DNA from 2 places in the Blautia sp. AF19-1 genome. Region 1 is predicted to be linked to the other one. Evidence: riboswitches for the same ligand, from Rfam matches in the RefSeq annotation. Region 1 holds a riboswitch; the other holds the start of a gene.
What was found. Region 1 has a riboswitch for cyclic di-GMP ahead of DWX26_RS13780 (ABC transporter substrate-binding protein). Riboswitches for the same ligand answer to the same signal wherever they lie in the genome.
Positions count from the first base shown of each region.

Region 1 (6,824 bases):
GTAGTTAAAATGGAAGATGCTGCATCACGGCCATTTCTATCGTTCAGTGAAATGGAATATTCATTTTCAAAATTCATCATTGCTTTTTCTTCTGGATCTTTACGATTCATTACACTGCGAAAAGTATCATAAGCCTGTGTTTCATCCATTTCCCCTGACAGTAATCCGTGAACAGCCTCAAGACTTGCATCAAATGATTTTTGGGCGGAATATCGGATATAAACAGCATTATGATTAATTTCCTCTTCCAGTCCAGGCACATCCTGCATCATGGTTGGAACATCTGTATTCAATGAAATAACACCGCTTCCATCCGCAATCAGCTTTTGCCCCTCTTCTGAAATCATACAATCCAGCACATCCAGCGCAGTATCCAGTTTCTCCCGGTCTTTTTCCAGGTTTTTGTTAAATGCAATGTTTAAGGACGGAGTCATGTACACATAGGATTCATCCGATGTCTGTGAAAAGTAAGGAATACGGGTCAGCTCCGCATCCATCTGTTTCTGCAGCTGCTGCATAACCGTCGGATGTCCATGAAACATTGCTGATTTTCCCTCGACAAACATCTGGATTCCTGTATTGACGTCAATATTGATATCTTCTTTACCAAAGTGCGAGTCCTTAAGAAACTGACTGGTTTCTGAAAAAATACGTTTCCATAATGTATCATCAAACTTCACTTCATCCGCTGCAGTCTCTGCACCGTTTCGCCATTCAATACCATCCAGGCTTGTAAACTCACCGATTGCCGCCGCCTGGATGATTTCATTATTAGACCAGTCTTCCCCAAGATCCATGGAATACGGTTTTATGCCATTATCATAAAACTGCTGACAGGCCTGTACATATTCCTCATAATTTTCTGGAATCTTTACGCCATACTGATCAAACAGTGTTTTGTTGGCAATGATCGTCTGCGGAATACCACAGATTGGCAGCCACTGGATTTCATCCTCCTCATTCTTATAATATTGCACCGCATAAGAATAATACTTGGAAACAACATCATAAGAAGCAAAATCCATAAGATAAGGCTGTAAGTCCTGTGCATCTGTTCCAGAAAATCGACGTACTGTTATAATATCCGGTAATTCATCATGTTCTTTAAAATAACTGTATAAATCGGTATCATTGTTACCTATAATAAATTCAATATCCTGATCTGGAAACTGTTCATGGATATAGGATGCAATATTTTTCATCAAACGATTTTCCCACAGATAAACGGTAAGATGATCATCATTTATAGATACTTCTTTCTTTGACTGTCCACATCCAGACAAGACAGCAGATGCTGCAAGTACACCTGACACCACTGCTGTCAGACAACGTTTTGCCTTTTTCATACTTTTATTTTCCTCATTTTTTCCTGATAAAATCATTATTGTTACGTCTGTGAAATAACACCGTAAAAAAGCACCGTCAGACAGACAGTGCACCTCATTTTATGCAACTGGCTGCCATTTTACAGGCCCTGTAGCTTTGCGTCCCAGACTTTCATCTGGTTTGCCAATTTCCTTATTATAGCTTTAATCTTATGCAAAAAACTGATTTTATTATACTTTAGTGTTCTACTATACGCAAGAAAAAGATTAACATTTTAACGTTCAAAAGCAAAAAAAAGAACAGCCGATACATATACTCGAACTGTTCTCCTATTAAGTACGTTACATTATTTTACAATAAAACTTCCAGAAATATGATATCTATCATATTTTCTGGAAGTCCTGTCTTTGAGCAAGTGGCTAACTCGGTTAAAAAAGCTTTCAATCCTTGTTTCAATCCCTCTGAGTTCATCATACAATCTGTCGTTTCACCCCTTATTTTCTGACATTTCTGTGGAAATATACTTTTTTCTTCCTCCTTCATTGCGAATCTTTCCGGGAAATGCTATAATAGCCAAAGTTGAAAGCGCGAAATCCGAAGCATTTGCAAGCTGCTCCGGAAAAAAAGACCATCCCCCGGACAAAAAGAGAGGGGATATGTCCATCCTACTGGACATAAGAAAGGAGTTATTCTATGCCTTATGATGACGTACAAAAATTTTCAGAGGCAGCCGTAAACAAAGCAAAGCTGCTGAAAGAACACCCGGGGAAATACTTTCTCCGTGCAGTCATGGCCGGTTTCTTTATCGTGGTTGCCATGATTTTCTCCAACGTGGTAGGCAATACGTTCCAGAGTACAGATCCTGCCTGGGGAAAACTGCTTGGCGGTATTGTGTTTGCCATTGCGGTTCTGCTGATCGTTTTTATCGGTGCAGAGCTTTTCACCGGAAACAATCTTGTTATGGCATTTGGGGCCTATGACAAAAAAGTCTCCTGGGCACAGGTTGGAAAAGTATGGCTGGTAAGCTACATCGGAAACTTTGTCGGATGCCTGATTCTCTCCGTAATTTTCGTACTGGCAGGTGCTTCCGGTACTGCCGATTATTACGCAGGATTTATTGGAAATAAACTTTCCATTCCTGCCGGAGAAATGTTTTTCCGTGCCATTCTCTGCAACTTCTTCGTCTGCCTCGCCGTTGCCTGCGGCATGAAATGCAAAAATGAAGTTGCCAAATTTTTCATGATTATACTTTGCATCGCCGGATTCGTTGTTGCCGGTTTTGAACACTGCGTTGCCAATATGGCCACCTTTGTTACCGCTGCACTTCTGGTCCCAGGCGGCATTTCTCTGACTGCCGCATTGAAAAGTATGGTCATTGTAACTATAGGAAACGCAATAGGAGGCGGTGTGCTCCTTGCCTGGCCGCTTCGAATGATGAGTGCAGATAAATGACAAAATCTTTATACATTGCGGAAAAACCGAGCGTTGCTCAGGAGTTCGCAAAAGCGTTAAAACAGAATATGCAGCGCAGGGATGGATACTTAGAGTCGGATCAGTCCGTCGTAACCTGGTGCGTCGGTCACCTGGTTACGATGAGTTATCCGGAAAAATATGATCCTGCGTTAAAAAGGTGGAGTCTCGAGACCCTGCCTTTTTTGCCTGAAAACTTCAAATATGAAGTTATCCCGGAAGTAAAAAAGCAGTTCACCATTGTGAGTAACCTGCTCCACCGGGAGGATATTGAAACCATTTATGTCTGTACCGACTCCGGGCGGGAGGGAGAATACATCTATCGTCTCGTCGCGCAGATGGCCGGTATCAAAGACAAGAAACAGAAGCGTGTCTGGATCGACTCGCAGACAGAAGAAGAAATTCTGCGCGGTATCCGCGAAGCGAAGGACGAAAGTGAATACGACAATCTTTCGGCATCCGCTTATCTCCGCGCCAAAGAAGATTACCTGATGGGCATTAATTTTTCCCGTCTTCTCTCGCTCAAATACGGAAGCGCTGTCGCATCGTATCTCGGCACTAAATATCAGTCTATTTCCGTCGGCCGTGTTATGACATGTGTGCTCGGCATGGTCGTACGCCGGGAGCGCGAAATCCGCAGCTTTGTGAAAACACCATTCTACCGTGTCATCGCCGGTCTTTCCTTAAATGGACGCAATTTTGAGGGGGAATGGCGCGCCGTAAAAGGCAGCCGCTACTTCAACTCTCCGCTTCTCTATAAGGAGAACGGCTTCCAGAAAAAAGAGGACGCACAGAAACTGATCGAGGAATTAAGCATGCAGAATCCTCTGATCCCGCATGTCCTGAAAATGGAGCGAAAAAAGGAAAATAAAAATGCGCCACTGCTTTACAACCTTGCGGAGCTGCAAAATGACTGTGCCCGCTTTTTCAAAATCAGTCCGGATGAAACGCTGAAAGTTGTTCAGGAGCTTTACGAGAAAAAGCTGGTTACCTATCCGCGAACCGATGCCCGTGTGCTTTCTTCTGCCGTTGCCAGGGAAATCAGCAAAAACCTGCGCGGCCTGCAGCAGTACGGCATCTGCAGCGGCCTTGCAAATGAAATTTTGCAGGGTGAAAGCTGGAAAAAGATTGGTTCCACCCGCTATACAAACGATAAACAGATTACCGATCACTATGCGATCATTCCGACCGGACAGGGCCTTAACAATCTGCGGAACCTCTCGGAACTCTCCGCAAAAGTTTATGAGACGATTGTCCGCCGTTTTCTCGGTATCTTCTATCCGCCGGCGGTCTATCAGAAAGTTGCTCTTGTCACCGAAATCGGCGGCGAGCAGTTTTTCTCCAACTTCCGTGTTCTCGTGCAGGAGGGCTATTTAAAAGCCATGCAGTATTCTTTCTTCCGTAAGAAAGAGGAGGACGACGAGGGCAGAAAGGAAGACGAGACGACTTGCGATCCCTCTTTTCTTGCAGCGCTGTCCCAGCTGCAGAAAGGCAGCGAGCTGAATCTTCTCGACCTTTCTATCAAGGAAGGAGAAACCTCTCCGCCAAAACGCTACACCTCCGGTTCGATGATCCTTGCAATGGAAAATGCCGGACAGCTCATTGAAGACGAGGAGCTGCGCGAACAGATTAAGGGAAGCGGCATCGGAACGAGTGCGACGCGTGCTGAGATTCTGAAAAAGCTTGTCTTTATCAAATATCTTGCTCTGAACAAAAAGACACAGGTTATCACCCCGACACAGCTTGGCGAAATGATCTACGACGTCGTACACCAGTCGATCCGCCCGCTTCTGAATCCGGAGCTGACGGCAAGCTGGGAAAAGGGACTTACCTATGTAGCGGAAGGCTCCATTACCTCCGAGGAATATATGGGAAAACTGGAAAACTTTGTGACACGCCACACGGTAAATGTGAAGCAGATGCGGAATCAGTTCCAGCTAAAGAGCAGCTTTGATGCGTCCGCGCCGTATTACAAAAAAGCCTCTTCCACGCGCTCCCGTACCGGGAAACGTACCGCTGCAGAAGACTCCTCTGCAAAGTCCTATTCCACCGCCAGAAAAAAGGGCACACAGAACTCCTGAAATGTGGTAAGATAAACAGGAACTAAAACAAGAAAGGATGAATCACGCATGAAAGATGCAACCATTTCTGAACTTTATGATTTAACCCAGACCATTGCCGCAAAAATCTTTGAAGGCAAAACGTATCCATGGGAAGTGCTTCCGCTCATTAAAGATTTTATTCTTGAACTCGGCGAAACACTCGATCCGGCAGAATACGAAAAACGCGGCGAAAATGTCTGGATCGCAAAAGATGCCGTGATCGCACCGACCGCTTCCATCAACGGCCCATGCATCATCGGAAAAGGCGCGGAGATCCGCCAGTGTGCTTTTATCCGCGGAAATGCCATCGTCGGCGAGGGCGCTGTCGTTGGAAACTCCACCGAACTGAAAAATGTCATTCTCTTTAATAAAGTACAGGTTCCGCATTACAACTATGTCGGCGACTCTGTTCTTGGATACAAAGCCCATATGGGTGCCGGTTCCATTACTTCCAATGTAAAATCCGATAAGAAGCTCGTTGTTGTCAAAGGCGCAGATGAACAGATCGAAACCGGACTGAAAAAATTCGGTGCGATGCTCGGCGATGAAGTTGAGGTCGGCTGTAACAGCGTATTGAACCCGGGAACGGTTGTCGGAAGAAATTCCAACATTTATCCACTCTCCTGTGTTCGCGGTGTGATCCCGTCAGGTCATATTTTTAAGAATGCGAAAGAAATTGTCAAAAAAATCTGATAATTAAAAAAATTCTCTTTTATCGAGAGAAAACCAAACCGATTGATTTAAAAGACCGCCGGAAATTTTATCGTTTTCCGGTGGTCTTTGCAATTTTTTATCAAAATATGCTGGACGAATGACCAATTTTGTGAGACAATAACCATAGGTCTGTGAACAGGCTGGAAACAGTCCGTTCGAAAGACAAAAGCTCAAATAAGTACATATTTGAAAGGAGTTTAACAATGACTTATTCACACGAAGTAGAAATGATGTGTCCGGTTGCCCAGGGCGTGCATCACGGTGCAGCTCCGATTCCGGAGGAAGCAAAATGGGTAAAAGCAAAAGAAATCAAAGACATTTCCGGATTCACTCACGGTATTGGCTGGTGCGCACCGCAGCAGGGTACCTGCAAGCTGACTCTGAACGTAAAAGAGGGCGTTATCCAGGAAGCTCTCGTTGAGACCATCGGATGTTCAGGAATGACTCATTCTGCAGCTATGGCATCTGAGATTCTGCCAGGACTTACCATCCTTGAGGCACTGAATACTGACCTTGTGTGTGATGCTATCAATACTGCTATGAGAGAGCTCTTCCTGCAGATCGTTTACGGAAGAAGCCAGAGTGCATTCTCCGAGGACGGACTGGTTGTAGGCGCAGGCCTGGAAGACCTTGGTAAAGGACTTCGTTCCCAGGTTGGTACCATGTACGGAACTCTTGCAAAAGGACCTCGTTATCTGGAGATGACCGACGGTTATGTAACAGGTATCGCTCTGGATGCAGATGATGAGATTATCGGTTACAAATTCATCAACTTCGGAAAGATGATGGACTTCATCAAAGCCGGCGATGATGCAAACACAGCTTTCGAAAAAGCAAGCGGACAGTACGGACGTGTTGCTGATGCTGTTAAGATCGTTGACCCGAGAAAAGAGTAATCAGATAATTTAGGAGGATAGGAAAATGGCTTTATTTGAATCATATGAAAGAAGAGAGAAACAGATTCTGGCTAAGCTTGCTGAGTACGGAATCAACTCCATCGAAGAAGCTGCAGAAGTTACAAAAGCTGCTGGCCTTGATGTATACAAAATGATCGAAGGCATTCAGCCAATCTGCTTCGAGAATGCAAAATGGGCTTACACTGTAGGCGCAGCAATCGCAATCAAAAAAGGATGCCGCAAAGCTTCTGAAGCTGCTGCAGCAATCGGTGAGGGACTTCAGTCCTTCTGTATCCCGGGTTCTGTAGCAGATCAG
Region 1 is NZ_QUGQ01000022.1:29,840-36,663, reverse strand. Features, by position in the region: gene DWX26_RS13780 (ABC transporter substrate-binding protein) at 1-1,346, opposite strand, end outside; cyclic di-GMP riboswitch class I at 1,446-1,521, opposite strand; gene DWX26_RS13775 (hypothetical protein) at 1,678-1,869, opposite strand; gene DWX26_RS13770 (formate/nitrite transporter family protein) at 2,020-2,778, shown strand; gene DWX26_RS13765 (DNA topoisomerase) at 2,775-4,877, shown strand; gene DWX26_RS13760 (acyltransferase) at 4,926-5,591, shown strand; gene DWX26_RS13755 (iron-sulfur cluster assembly scaffold protein) at 5,816-6,508, shown strand; gene DWX26_RS13750 (GGGtGRT protein) at 6,534-6,824, shown strand, end outside.

Region 2 (6,824 bases), on a different contig from region 1:
AGTATAGAAGAAGTTAAGAATCGCCTGCTGAATATCCGGCAACAGAAAATATCAGAAGAAAACGTCTATCAATTTCTTTTATATTTTGATAAACTATATGATAAGTTCACCGACCTGGAGAAAAAAGAATTTCTTAATAGCTTTGTAGAACAGGTGGACATTTACGAGCAGGAGCAGCCAGATGGCAGATTCCTGAAGCACATAAAGTTCCGTTTTCCGGTGTATTTTGGAGACAGGGAAATACAGGAACTTTGTTGGGACAACGAAAGTACCGTTGAGACTGTGTGCCTTTTGGGCAAACGAAAACCAGATGCCAAGGTAAAAATAGGCATTGATATGGATGATTATTACCGTATCAGGGAGAATGCTGAAAGCAAATAAACCTTTGCAAAACCGAATAATACACTGAAACAAAGCAAGACAGAAGCTGTTGATGCGTTAGAAGATAACGTGTCAGCGGCTTTTTCTTTTTATATAATAGGAAAGTTCGACATTCGTCGAACTCTTGATAAAAAGAGCCCGCACAAAAGCGGGCATAGAAAACAGACGATAGATTAAAAGAAGTCGATGTAAAAACCTTCTTCAAATTCATCGTCATCGAGGTCATCATCCTCGGTAAGAAAATAGTGCATATCCAAAAGGTCAGAGTCTGTCATGTTTTTGATCAGATTGGATGTCATTCCCTCTGGAGGATTCTTGCTGTATTTTTGTCTGAGTTCCTCTATAAGCTTTGCATCCATGGTTTAAATTCCTCCCTGTCTGTTAATAAGTTCAGTATGATACAGACAGGCAGAAAAATCAAGCAGAGCGGCATTTAGCTTTTGCCATGGCCCTTTCGTAAAGTTCTTGAAGAGGAACTCGTTTATGATTGTGATAGATTTCTACTAAAAGCAATGCTGCGTGGACTTCGGAAGTAGAAGAACAGTTCGAGTATATGTATCGGCTGTTCTTTTTTTGCTTTTGAAGATTAAAATGGTAATGTTTTTCTTGTGTACAGTAGAGTGCCATAGTATAATAAAATCAGTTTTTTGCATAAGTTTAAAAGCTTAAAAAGGACGATCGGCAAACCAGATGAAAGTCTGGGACGCAAAGCTACAGGGCCTGTAAAATGGCAGCCAGTTGCATGAAATGAGGTGCACTGTCTGTTTGGCAGTGCTTTTTTACGGTGTTATTTCATAGACGTGACTATAACAATTCTATTAGGAGAACTTGTAATGAAAAAGAAAAAATGGAGCAAGGTTTTGTCTGTATTTTTAGTGATGGTGACAGCCGTATCGCTTCTGTCAGGCTGTGGCGGGAAGAGTGCGGAAAAAGAAGATGCAGAAACAATCACAGTATATTTATGGAGCACAAACCTGTATGAAAAATATGCACCATATATCCAGGAACAGCTTCCGGATATCAATGTCGAGTTTGTTGTAGGGAATAATGATTTGGATTTCTACAAGTTCCTTGATGAAAACGGTGGATTGCCGGATATTATAACCTGCTGCAGATTTTCCCTGCATGATGCAAGTCCCCTGAAAGACAGTCTGATGGATCTTTCCACAACCAATGCGGCAGGTGCTGTCTATGATACCTACCTCAGCAATTTCAGGAACGAGGATGGAAGCGTAAACTGGCTTCCTGTGTGTGCAGATGCCCATGGTTTTGTAGTGAACAAAGACCTTTTTGAAAAATATGATATCCCGTTGCCAACAGATTACGAGAGTTTTGTTTCCGCCTGCCAGGCATTTGACAAAGTGGGTGTTCGTGGATTTACGGCAGACTATTCTTATGATTATACCTGTATGGAAACACTGCAGGGTCTGTCTATATCAGAGTTGTCTTCTGTGGAAGGACGCAAGTGGCGGACGGTCTACAGTGACTCGGAAAATACAAAGAGAGAAGGTCTGGACGATACCGTCTGGCCAGAGGCTTTTGAACGTATGGAACAGTTTATTCAGGATACAGGGCTTAGTCAGGAAGATTTGAATATGAATTATGATGATGTTGTTGAGATGTACAAAAGTGGCAAGCTTGCCATGTACTTTGGCAGTTCTTTCGGTGTAAAAATGTTCCAGGATCAGGGCATTAACACAACATTTCTTCCATTCTTTCAGGAGAACGGTGAAAAGTGGATTATGACTACGCCATATTTCCAGGTGGCCTTAAACCATGATCTGACAAAGGATGAAACACGCAGAAAGAAAGCAATGGAGGTACTGGATACAATGTTTTCAGAGGATGCGCAGAACAGGATCATTAGTGATGGACAGGATCTGTTAAGCTACAGTCAGGAGGTGGATATGCAGCTTACGGAATATCTGAAAGATATAAAACCTGTGATCGAAGAAAACCATATGTATATCCGTATTGCGTCAAGTGACTTTTTCTCTGTTTCCAAGGATGTGGTTTCCAAAATGATCTCAGGAGAATACGATGCAGGGCAGGCATACCAGTCATTTAATTCTCAGCTTCTTGAGGAAGAAACTGCTTCTGAGGATATCGTGCTGGATTCACAGAAGTCGTATTCCAACCGTTTCCACAGCAGTGGAGGAAATGCAGCATATTCTGTTATGGCAAACACGCTACGTGGCATCTATGGGTCAGATGTGCTGATCGCAACCGGAAACAGCTTTACGGGAAATGTGCTGAAAGCCGGTTACACAGAAAAAATGGCAGGTGACATGATCATGCCAAATGGTCTGGCGGCTTACAGCAGCAAGATGAGTGGGGCCGAGCTGAAAGAAATAATCAAAAACTTTGTAGAAGGCTATGAGGGAGGATTTATTCCGTTTAACCGTGGCTCTTTGCCAGTGGTTAGTGGTATTTCTGTGGAAATTAATGAAACGGAAGATGGCTATACATTAAGTAAAGTTACAAAGGATGGAAAGGCAGTTCGGGATGAGGATACTTTCACGGTGACCTGTCTTGCCACACCGCAGCATATGGAAACTTATCCTGTAGATGAAAATATGATATTTGATGGAGGAGCTACATCTGTGAAAGATACCTGGACAGCATATGTTTCAGGTGGTAATGCCGTTCTTGCAGAACCTGAAGATTACATAACCCTGAGGTGAGAAAAATGGATGTTAAGAATTATAATAGAAATAGAAAGAAACCTGTCAGGAAAAAAGGATTAAGAATAGTTGCTTTTCTTCTTCTCTTTATAGGAGTTGTTCTGGCTGTTTTCCGATATTATAAGTTTATGTCGAAATCTATTTACGAGGAAAGTGTTTCTCATCTGACGGAAGTTCTTCATCAGTCTGATCAGATGCTGAGAGAACTGACAAATAAGAACCTGACTTACCTCCATATTTGGGGCGAGAATCTGCAGAATATTTCCGGTGAAGACGAGATCCGTGATTATATAAAGAAAGCGCAGGAAGATGCAGGCTTTTTGGAATTCTTTTTTCTATCATCTGACGGTGACTACAAGATGGCGACAGGTGAAACCGGGTATCTTGGATTACAGGAAAATATTGAAGAGGATATCCGGCAGGGAAATGATGTGATAGCGAATGCAGCAGTTCCCGGAAAATCCCAGCTGCTTGTTTTTGCCACACCTAAGGCGCATGGAATTTATCAGGGATTTGAATATGATGCGATTGCCATTGCTTATGAAAATTCTGATATCGTAGATGTACTGGATATTTCTGCTTTTGATGGAAATGCCCAGAGTTTTATTATTCATCCGGATGGTCGTGTTGTGATTGATCATTCTTCCGAGTTATGGGGGAACGTGTATAATTTCTTCGGTTTTCTGAGTAGGTATTCTGATATGTCTGAAAAAGAGATCAATGTCCTTTTGGAGAAGTTTAAAGCGGGACGTACTGATGCGATGTTGCTGAATCTGGATGGAAGAAATTATTATCTGGTCTATGAAAAATCGGATATTCAGGACTGGATGTTTCTGGGACTTGTCCAGGCTGATATTGTCAATGCCAGTATGAACAATCTGCAGTTTACCACGATGCTTCTTGTTGGAGCTGTTGTACTTTGCATTGCTGCCTTTTTTATCAGTCTTATTATCCAGAAAAACAGGAAAAATCTCAGAAGAAAGGATGTGGAGATCCGGTACCGTGATGAGCTGTTTCAAAAGCTTTCAATGAATGTGGATGACGTTTTCCTGATGCTGGATGCCCAAACATATCAGACGGATTACGTCAGCCCTAATGCGGAAAAACTGCTGGGTATTACAGTAGAACAGATTCGCAAGGATATTCGTGTTTTAAGAAAACTGCACCCTGCAGATTCTGAAGACTCGCAGAAGAATCATCTGAAAGAAATTCCGGTTCATGAACAGCAGGAGTGGGATTGTGAATTTATACATCGGAAGACAGGGGAAAGGCGCTGGTTTCATAATATTGCAATGGGAAGTGAGGTAAACGGGGAAAAGAAATATATTCTGGTTATGTCAGACCGTACCTCTGACCGGAAAATGAACCAGGCTCTTTCTGAGGCAGTCCATGCGGCAGAGACTGCAAATAGGGCGAAGAGTATTTTTCTTTCCAATATGTCTCATGATATCCGGACACCAATGAATGCGATTATTGGATTTACAACATTGGCTGCAAGTAATATTGATGACAAAAAAAGGGTTCAGGATTATTTGGGCAAAATTCTTTCTTCCAGTAAGCATCTGCTTTCACTGATCAATGATATATTGGATATGAGCCGGATTGAGAGCGGAAAGATCCATCTGGAAGAAACAGAAGTCTGTCTGTCGGATGTGCTTCATGATCTGAAGACGATCATCAGTGGACAGATTCATGCGAAGCAGCTGGAGCTTTATATGGATGCCATGGATGTTACGAATGAGGATGTCTATTGTGACAAACTGCGGCTGAACCAGATACTGCTGAATCTTTTGTCAAATGCGGTTAAGTTTACTCCGGCAGGCGGAACCGTTTCTGTCCGTCTCAGACAGTACCCGGGAAAAGTAAAAGGCAGCGAACTGTATGAATTTCGGGTAAAGGATAACGGAATTGGAATGAGTCAGGAATTTGTACAGAAGATCTTTTCTCCTTTTGAGCGGGAGCGGACTTCTACAGTCAGCAGGACTCAGGGTACGGGACTTGGAATGGCCATTACCAAGAACATCGTGGATATGATGGGCGGTACTATTGAGGTTCAGACAGAGCAGGACAAAGGCACCGAGTTTATAGTCCGTCTGCCATTTCGGACTCAGCCTGAGCATCATCGCATAGAGAAGATTTCGGAACTAGAGGGTCTTAAGGCATTGGTTGTAGACGATGACTTTAACACCTGTGACAGTGTAACAAAGATGCTTGTAAAGGTTGGAATGCGTTCGGAATGGACAGTCTCGGGTAAAGAGGCTGTTCTCCGTGCACGACAGTCAATGGAGCTGGGGGATGCATTTCATGCTTATATCATTGATTGGCGTCTGCCGGATATGAATGGAATTGAAGTTACACGTCAGATCCGCAGTCTTGATGACAATACGCCGATCATTATTCTGACGGCATACGACTGGTCAGATATCGAAACAGAAGCCAGAACTGCAGGAGTGACTGCATTCTGCGCGAAACCTCTGTTTATGTCAGATATCAGAGAGACTCTGATGGCTGCCATCGGTCAGAAACAGGCCCAGGCAGAGGATAAGATTCTTCCGGCAGCAGATTTAGATTTCAGAGGCAGGCGTATACTTCTTGTGGAAGATAATGAACTGAACAGTGAAATTGCAGTGGAAATTCTGAAAGAATATGGATTCCTGGTTGATACAGCAGAAAATGGAGCAGAGGCAGTGGAGAAAATTAAAAATTCAATACCAGGGGATTATGATCTGGTACTGATGGATGTGCAGATGCCTGTAATGAATGGATATGAGGCTACCAAGCAGATCCGTGCGCTTACTGATCCGGCACTGTCGGGAATTACCATTCTTGCCATGACTGCTAATGCTTTTGATGAGGACAGAAAGAAAGTTCTGGAATGCGGTATGGATGGATTCTTATCCAAGCCAATAATTATTGAAGAATTGATCGATACGTTACAAAAGAATCTGGATTAGGTGCCTGGAACATCATAAAACCCACAAGGTAGAAGAGGGAAATGGAAATCAGGCAATCAGGAGCCTTCCAGGTGCATGGAAAAATTTTTACTGTAAAAAAGGGATGAGTCTGGAAATGTAATCCATGTTTTATGTACGGTCCGTAGTATCAGCGATTCCAAGAGACGTGAAGAGGATCTTAACTTTGCTGCGGAAGCAGCAAAGCGGGAAGCCGAAATGAAAACAAGGTTTCTGGCAACGATGAGTCATGATATCCGTACACCACTGAATGGTATTATCGGTATGGTAAATATGGGAAATCAGTACGCAGATGATCCACAGATGCAGCAGAAGATCAGAGAAAAGGTAATGGAATCCCTGAAATATCTGGTGTCTCTGGTAAATGATGTGCTGGGTATGAATAAACTACAGAGCGGAGATTTGAAGGATTCTGTCGAATATTATGGACAATGCCATAAAATTCAGTCAGGCGGGTAGTGTGCTCATGGTCGGGGTTAAGGAAGAGTTTCTGCCTTTAACTGTCACAAGATCAAAGTTTTTATGTGTCACGGATAATTCGGCAGCCAATTCGCTGACAATGTCGATTTTAGAAATTGCCTTGTTATACAGCACAAAAGCATAATTCAAAACAATGCCGTTACAGGAAAGCATAACCGAAACTGCCTGATGCCCATAGTCCTGTTTGCCTTTCAAATGAGATTGATGAAAATACGCATCTTCAATCGGATGCAGAGCCCGTGACGAAGGCTTTGTCTTTGCAGCTATCGTATCGTCAACAATACAGAAAACAGGTTTTCCGGTGAGG
Region 2 is NZ_QUGQ01000001.1:246,775-253,598, reverse strand. Features, by position in the region: partial or broken gene DWX26_RS01105 (recombinase family protein) at 1-381, shown strand, start outside; gene DWX26_RS01100 (hypothetical protein) at 555-740, opposite strand; cyclic di-GMP riboswitch class I at 1,052-1,127, shown strand; gene DWX26_RS01095 (ABC transporter substrate-binding protein) at 1,215-3,065, shown strand; gene DWX26_RS01090 (hybrid sensor histidine kinase/response regulator) at 3,071-6,019, shown strand; gene DWX26_RS01085 (sensor histidine kinase) at 6,236-6,496, shown strand; gene DWX26_RS01080 (transposase) at 6,485-6,824, opposite strand, start outside.
Region 2: it holds a riboswitch for cyclic di-GMP, as region 1 does, so the genes downstream of both, DWX26_RS01095 (ABC transporter substrate-binding protein) here and DWX26_RS13780 (ABC transporter substrate-binding protein) in region 1, are expected to answer to the same signal.